2 regions of the Escherichia sp. MAL-1 genome follow, and region 1 is predicted to be linked to the other one. Evidence: predicted binding sites of a transcription regulator. Region 1 holds the regulator's gene; the other holds the start of a gene.

What was found. The regulator PurR, encoded in region 1, represses purine synthesis genes. The targets are predictions, from matches to a motif close to CANGCAAACGTTTGCNTG.
Region 2: gcvT (glycine cleavage system aminomethyltransferase GcvT) is a predicted target of PurR. The motif match lies at 1,885-1,902, and genes of this name have one in related genera.

What each region holds. Positions count from the first base shown of each region.
Region 1 is NZ_CM129609.1:2,268,729-2,272,934, reverse strand. It holds gene ACU8XX_RS11095 (MFS transporter) at 1-640, opposite strand, end outside; gene cydH (cytochrome bd-I accessory subunit CydH) at 806-895, opposite strand; gene purR (HTH-type transcriptional repressor PurR) at 1,194-2,219, shown strand; gene punR (DNA-binding transcriptional activator PunR) at 2,216-3,148, opposite strand; gene punC (purine nucleoside transporter PunC) at 3,261-4,206, shown strand, end outside.
Region 2 is NZ_CM129609.1:957,789-961,994, reverse strand. It holds gene gcvP (aminomethyl-transferring glycine dehydrogenase) at 1-171, opposite strand, end outside; gene gcvH (glycine cleavage system protein GcvH) at 289-678, opposite strand; gene gcvT (glycine cleavage system aminomethyltransferase GcvT) at 702-1,796, opposite strand; gene ACU8XX_RS04750 (hypothetical protein) at 2,086-2,169, shown strand; gene ubiI (FAD-dependent 2-octaprenylphenol hydroxylase) at 2,243-3,445, opposite strand; gene ubiH (2-octaprenyl-6-methoxyphenyl hydroxylase) at 3,468-4,206, opposite strand, start outside.

The DNA of each region.
Region 1 (4,206 bases):
CTCCCAGTACCGTCGTCAGCAATGCAGACAGCACCTGCGGACGCATTAATACCGCCAGCTCTTTTTTCACTTCAGGTCGTGCCCCTGCACCACCTTTAGGTAATGAGAAGAACAGACTTACCATTGAAATCACTCCCAGCCCCGCCGTTGCCAGAAATGACATCCGCCAGCCGATGGTTTCACCCAACCAGGTCGCCGCCGGCACGCCACCGATATTTGCCAGGGTTAACCCCATAAACATAGTGGCAACTGCGCTGGCCTGTTTATGTTTTGGCACCACGCTTGCGGCCACGACTGAACCCAAACCAAAAAATGCTCCGTGATTCAGGCTGGTCAAAATGCGTGAAAGCATCAGGGTCATATAATCCGGCGCGATGGCGGAAAGAACGTTGCCTAGCGTGAAAATTGCCATCAGGAAAATCAACGCACTGCGGCGGGCACGATGAGAAAGTAGAAGCGTCATCAGCGGCGCGCCCACCATTACGCCAACTGCATAGGCACTGATTAACATTCCGGCAGCGGGAATCGAGACATCCACACCGCGCGCAATGACGGGCAACAAGCCCATTGGCGAGAACTCCGTTGTCCCGATACCAAACGCGCCAATCGCCAGCGCCAGCAACGGATAGTTAATTTTCATGCCTTATCTCCACCTCTTCGCGTCATTACGCGATATTCATTAAAGTGGCGAAAGCATGACAGCAATCACAAAAAAATGAAAATAACAAAAAGAGAAAACACTTTTGCCATTTTGCTAACAAACAGGAAGGAGATGCGAGGGAGAACGCGCTCCCTCGAGAGGAAATCAGTGCAGCGCGGCAGTCAAACCCACGGCTACGATCAAACCGAGGACGATAATCGTTGTTACCAGTGAAAATTTAAGGTCGGTGCTCATCAAGTTTTCTCCTTTTTTATTACCACACAAAAAGTGATATTACGCATTTTTACACACTGTGATGAAAAAATCTCCCGTCATTTATAATGATAAGTGTTTTTACCACTTCCCCTTTTCGTCAAGATCGGCCAAAATTCCACGCTTACACTATTTGCGTACTGGCCATTGACCCCTTCCTGACGCTCCGTGTCGTTTTTCCGGCGTACCGCAACACTTTTGTTGTGCGTAAGGTGTGTAAAGGCAAACGTTTACCTTGCGATTTTGCAGGAGCTGAAGTTAGGGTCTGGAGTGAAATGGAATGGCAACAATAAAAGATGTAGCGAAACGAGCAAACGTTTCCACTACAACTGTGTCACACGTGATCAACAAAACACGTTTCGTCGCTGAAGAAACGCGCAACGCCGTGTGGGCAGCGATTAAAGAATTACACTACTCCCCTAGCGCGGTGGCGCGTAGCCTGAAGGTTAACCACACCAAGTCTATCGGTTTGCTGGCGACCAGCAGCGAAGCGGCCTATTTTGCCGAGATCATTGAAGCGGTTGAAAAAAATTGCTTCCAGAAAGGTTACACCCTGATTCTGGGTAATGCGTGGAACAATCTTGAGAAACAGCGGGCTTATCTGTCGATGATGGCGCAAAAACGCGTCGATGGTCTGCTGGTGATGTGTTCTGAGTACCCAGAGCCGTTGCTGGCGATGCTGGAAGAGTATCGCCATATCCCAATGGTGGTGATGGACTGGGGTGAAGCAAAAGCTGACTTCACCGATGCGGTCATTGATAACGCGTTTGAAGGCGGCTACATGGCCGGGCGTTATCTGATTGAACGCGGTCACCGCGAAATCGGCGTTATCCCCGGCCCGCTGGAACGTAACACTGGCGCAGGCCGCCTTGCCGGTTTTATGAAGGCGATGGAAGAAGCAATGATCAAGGTGCCGGAAAGCTGGATTGTGCAGGGTGATTTTGAACCTGAATCCGGTTATCGCGCCATGCAGCAAATCCTGTCGCAGCCGCATCGCCCTACTGCCGTCTTCTGTGGTGGCGATATCATGGCAATGGGCGCACTTTGTGCTGCTGATGAAATGGGCCTGCGCGTCCCGCAGGATGTTTCGCTGATCGGTTATGATAACGTGCGCAACGCCCGCTATTTTACGCCGGCGCTGACCACGATCCATCAGCCAAAAGACTCGCTGGGTGAAACAGCGTTCAACATGCTGTTGGATCGTATCGTCAACAAACGTGAAGAACCGCAGTCCATTGAAGTGCATCCGCGCTTGATTGAACGCCGCTCCGTGGCTGACGGCCCGTTCCGCGACTATCGTCGTTAATCACCCGTTGCGGGAGTCTCTTCCGGCTCCCGCAGCCACTCCTTATTCAGCGTCTCACTATCGCCGAGATACTCAAGCAACCAGGTTAACGCAGGCGACATATCATTTTGCTGCCATGTCAGACAACATGCCGAATCCGGAAAGGGGTTTTCCAGTTCTAATGCTACCCACTTCCCCTCATTAAGCCACGGTTTGGCGAAATGTGTTGGCACCATCCCTATGCATAATCCTGCCGAGATACAGGTTGCCGATGATTCCCAGTCAGGCACGACAAGTCTTTTTTGGTTATCCAGCAACCAGGTAATACGCTTAGGTAGCGTTCGCGAGGTGTCTTCGCGCACCAACGACGGCCAGTTGCGCAACGTATCATCGCTGAATGGACCATCCATCAACGCCAGCGGGTGGTGGCTGGCAACAACGCAACTCCAGCTTAGCATCCCCATATCCCGGAAGGCATAACGACCGCCTACCGGAATCGCGCGTGTTGCGCCAATCGCCAGTTCCACGCGCCCGTCGGAAAGCGCATCCCAGACACCGTTGAACACTTCCTGAAAGACAAGAAGTTCGACATCATCAAAATGGCGATAAAAATCAACGATCATCTGCCGTGTACGTTCTGGCCTGACAATATTATCCACTGCGATAGCTAACTGACCGCGCCAGCCGTTCGCTATCTGCTGACATTGCTGGCGGGTGATCTGCATTTTTTTGACAACAGAGCGCCCTTCTTTGAGAAACCACGCTCCAGCAGCGGTCAGCTCCACATCACGGTGCCGTCGTTCAAAGAGCGGCACCGCCAGCCACTCTTCCAGCTGACGCACGGTATAGCTGACCGCAGAAGGAACGCGATGCAGCTCCTGTGCCGCAGCGCTAAAACTACCATTACGCGCTACCGCATCAACAACTTCGAGTGAATATTCTGACCACATAGTCTGCCTACAAAATTTTTGAAACCAGTCATCAAATATTACCGTTTCACAACACTAATTTCACTCCCTACACTTTGCGGCGGTGTTTAATTGAGAGATTTAGAGAATATACATGCAACCTGGGAAAAGATTTTTAGTCTGGCTGGCGGGTTTGAGCGTACTCGGTTTTCTGGCAACCGATATGTATCTGCCTGCTTTCGCCGCCATACAGGCCGACCTGCAAACGCCTGCGTCTGCTGTCAGTGCCAGCCTTAGTCTGTTCCTTGCCGGTTTTGCCGCAGCCCAGCTTCTGTGGGGGCCACTCTCCGACCGTTATGGTCGTAAACCGGTGTTATTAATCGGCCTGACAATTTTTGCGTTAGGTAGTCTGGGGATGCTGTGGGTAGAAAACGCCGCTACGCTGCTGGTATTGCGTTTTGTACAGGCTGTGGGGGTCTGCGCCGCGGCGGTTATCTGGCAAGCGTTAGTGACGGATTATTATCCTTCACAGAAAGTCAACCGTATTTTTGCGACCATCATGCCGCTGGTGGGTCTGTCTCCGGCACTTGCTCCCCTGTTAGGAAGCTGGCTGCTGGTCCATTTTTCCTGGCAGGCGATTTTCGCCACCCTGTTTGCCATTACCGTGGTGCTGATTCTGCCTATTTTCTGGCTCAAACCCACGACGAAGGCCCGTAACAATAGTCAGGATGGTCTGACCTTTACCGACCTGCTACGTTCTAAAACCTATCGCGGCAACGTGCTGATATATGCGGCCTGTTCAGCCAGTTTTTTTGCATGGCTGACCGGTTCACCGTTCATCCTTAGTGAAATGGGCTACAGCCCGGCAGTTATTGGTTTAAGTTATGTCCCGCAAACTATCGCGTTTCTGATTGGTGGTTATGGCTGTCGCGCCGCACTGCAGAAATGGCAAGGCAAGCAGTTATTACCGTGGTTGCTGGTGCTGTTTGCTGTCAGCGTCATTGCGACCTGGGCTGCAGGCTTCATTAGCCATGTGTCGCTGGTCGAAATCCTGATCCCATTCTGTGTGATGGCGATTGCCAATGGCGCGATCTACCCTA
Region 2 (4,206 bases), 1.3 Mb from region 1:
CTGCGGCGGGGTCGCAAGCTGAATATCTTTCGGTACAATCTGGCCGGTCAGCGCGTTTAACGATTGTGCGCCAACGGCATTCAGCATTTCTTGCTGTTGCGCGGCGTCCGGTCCGATATGGCGTTCAATAAAAGCGCCGCTGTTTTCAAGCTGGCTTAACGTCTGTGTCATGAGCGATGGTTCCTGAAACGTGCAGTGAATTGTGAACCTCTCTCCTTACGAAGAGAGTGAGGGTGAGGCGTAAATTTCCTCACCCTGATCCTCTCCCGCAGAAGAGGAATAAAGCCGTTACTCGTCTTCTAACAATGCTTCGTATGTGGTCGCATCCAGCAGTGATTCCAGTTCGCTTTCATCGCTGGCTTTGATTTTAAAGATCCAGCCACCTGCATACGGTTCGCTGTTCACCAGTTCCGGGGAATCGCTCAGTGCGTCGTTTACCGCCACGATTTCACCGCTTACTGGCGCATAAATGTCTGACGCCGCTTTTACTGATTCGGCAACCGCGCAGTCATCGCCCGCGCTAACCGTTGCGCCCACTTCCGGCAGGTCAACAAACACCATATCGCCTAACAGCTCCTGAGCATGTTCGGTAATACCAACGGTGTAAGTGCCGTCGGCTTCTTTACGCAGCCATTCGTGTTCTTTGCTGTATTTCAGTTCTGCTGGTACGTTGCTCATCAATCAATCTCCAAAAAAGTAAATCACGCGACGGCTTTGCCGTTACGCACAAAAACAGGTTTTGTCACTTTAACCGGCATTTCACGGTTGCGAATTTGCACAATCGCCGTTTCGCCAATACCTTCCGGCACGCGCGCCAGCGCAATGCTGTAACCCAGCGTCGGGGAGAAAGTACCGCTGGTGATAATGCCTTCATGCTGGTTGCCCTGCGCATCGGTAAAGCGTACCGGCAGTTCATTACGCAGCACGCCTTTTTCGGTCATCACCAGACCAACCAGTTTTTCTGTACCATGCTCACGCTGCACTTCCAGGGCTTCACGACCGATAAAGTCACGATCTGCCGGTTCCCAGGCGATAGTCCAGCCCATGTTGGCGGCTAAAGGAGAGATGGTTTCGTCCATCTCCTGACCATAAAGATTCATGCCCGCTTCCAGACGCAGCGTGTCACGCGCGCCCAAGCCACATGGCTTAACACCCGCTTCCACCAGCGCACGCCAGAAATCGGCCGCTTTTTCATTGGGCAGCGCAATTTCATAGCCCACTTCACCGGTATAACCAGTGGTGGCAATAAACAGATCGCCCGCCTGCACGCCAAAGAACGGTTTCATCCCTTCCACCGCCTGACGCTGGGCGTCATTAAACAGTGTGGCAGCTTTTGCCTGCGCATTCGGCCCTTGCACGGCAATCATGGAAAGGTCATCACGAACGGTAATTTCGATGCCGAAAGGTTCAGCGTGTTGGGTAATCCAGGAGAGGTCTTTTTCGCGGGTGGCGGAGTTAACAACGAGGCGGAAGAAATCTTCAGTAAAGTAGTAGACGATGAGGTCATCTATCACACCGCCAGAGGCATTCAACATCCCCGAGTAAAGGGCTTTGCCGCTTTTGGTGAGCTTCGCCACATCGTTCGCCAGCAGATAACGCAGAAACTCCCGGGTGCGGCTGCCGCGAAGATCGACGATGGTCATATGTGACACATCAAACATTCCGGCATCGGTACGTACCGCATGATGTTCGTCGATTTGCGAACCGTAATGCAGCGGCATCATCCAGCCGTGGAAATCCACCATGCGAGCGCCGCAAAGCGTGTGTTGTTCGTACAAAGGAGTCTGTTGTGCCATCTTGTCCTCATTGAATAAGCGGGGCTGACAACTTTTCATGGTGAAATTATCACCACGAAACCCAGCATCGGAGCCACTCCCGGTCCCCAACGCAATCGTTCTCTTTTGCCTGAACTTACCACCGAAACAGACTGTTAACCATAAGGTAAAATTGATCATCACATTAGCTTATGGTTAAAAAACGCCAAAATCGCGACAGAATAAAAAACCAAAAAACACACCAGTTTCTATATAAAGATGATGCCATTAGAAAGCTAATTTGAATAAGGCAATATTAAGAGCTAAAAAAATGTCAAAAAACACTAAATCAAAAAATAATGACATTAGAAAATATAATGCGAAAACGGAGGTGAAATTAGTTTATTTCAAATGAGGAAAATCTCCCGGCGAAAAAACCGGGAGATGAAAGTGTGATGGGTATCAAATAAACAGCAGAAGAGAAATTTTTAACGCAGCCATTCAGGCAAATCGTTTAATCCCATTGCCTGGCGGATAAGTTGTGGTTTAACGCCAGGAAGCGTGTCGGCCAGTTTCAAACCAATATCACGCAGCAGTTTTTTCGCCGGATTGGTACCGGAAAACAGATCGCGGAATCCCTGCATACCAGCCAGCATCAGCGCCGCACTGTGCTTGCGGCTACGCTCATACCGGCGCAGGTAAATGTACTGCCCGATGTCTTTCCCCTGACGATGCAACCGTTTCAGTTCAGCAATCAGCTCTGCAGCATCCATAAAGCCGAGATTTACTCCCTGCCCCGCCAGCGGGTGAATGGTATGCGCGGCGTCGCCCACCAGCACCAGACGGTGCGCGGCAAACTGGCGCGCATAACGCCCCGTCAGTGGGAACACCTGACGCGCGCTCTCAACCTTGCATAAGCCCAGGCGATTATCAAAAGCGATATTTAACGCGCGATTAAATTCATCTTCACTTGCCTGCTGCATCCGCTGCGCTTCCTCTGGCGACAGTGACCAGACAATTGAGCAAAGATGCGGATCGCTAAGCGGTAAAAAGGCCAGAATGCCTTCGCCATGGAAAACCTGCCGCGCCACCGCATCATGCGGTTCTTCCGTGCGAATGGTCGCTACCAGCGCGTGATGCTGATAATCCCAGAAAGTCAGCGGAATATCTGCTTTGTTGCGCAACCAGGAATTAGCACCGTCCGCGCCAATCACCAGACGCGCCGTTAACATGCTGCCATCTTTCAGCGTCAGGAAAGTTTCATTTTCTCCCCAGGCGACCTGCTGTAATTCTGCGGGGGCCAACAGAGTGATATCTGACGACTGCTGCGCTTTGTTCCACAGCGCGTAGTGAATCACTGAGTTTTCAACGATATGCCCAAGATGGCTATAGCCCATGCTTTGATCGTCAAACGAAATGTGACCAAAACTGTCTTTGTCCCACACTTCCATACCGTGATAACAACTGGCCCTACGAGAGAGAATGTCCTGCCAGACGCCAAGACGGGTGAGTAATTTTTCGCTGGCGGCATTGATAGCCGAAACGCGCAGTTGTGGTGGTGCATCCGCCGCCAGAGGTTCCGGTACGCGCTGCTCCAGTACGGCAACGCGTAAGCCGCTCCCCTGTAAGCCGCAGGCAACCGCCAGCCCCACCATGCCGCCACCAACAATGGCTACATCAACACTTTGCATTGTTTATTCCTTAAAACCGCCTTCAACGCGCCACCCAACCGAGGGTGCGCTGCGCCAGCACATCGCGTGCCGGGGTGAATAATTCCATCGTCATCAGTCCTATGTTGCGCCCGACAACCAGCGGTGCCCAACGGTTGGCAAAAAGATGTACCAGGCTGTCCGTGACGCCGATGGTTGCTTCGCGATCGCTCTGTCGACGCTGCTGATAACGGCACAATACGCCGTAATCCCCCATGTCTTCTCCGCGCTCCTGCGCCTGAGTCAGGGTTTCCGCAAGACTCATCACATCTCGCATACCGAGGTTGAACCCTTGCCCGGCAATCGGGTGCAGGGTTTGCGCCGCATTGCCCACCAGCACGGTACGATGGGTAATAGCTCTGGCGGCGCGGGTTAACGCCAGCGGATAAGCACTGCGTTTACCGGCGTGGGTAATTTTTCCAAGTCGCCAGCCAAAGGCCGACTGGAGCTCACGGCAAAACTTCTCGTCACTCCACGACAGCACCTCTTCGCGCCGTTCCAGTGGATGACACCAGACCAGCGAACAGCGTCCGTCAGACATCGGCAACATCGCCAGCGGGCCATGTTGCGTGAAGCGTTCAAAAGCGCGGCCTTCGTGCGCAACAGAAGTAGCAACGTTGGCAATCACTGCCAGTTGTTCGTAAGGCTCCTGCTGCCAGTCAACGCCGCACGCGGTGGCTAACGCTGAATGGGTGCCATCAGCGGCTACCAGCACGCGGCCCGTCAGCGTCTCGCCACTCTCC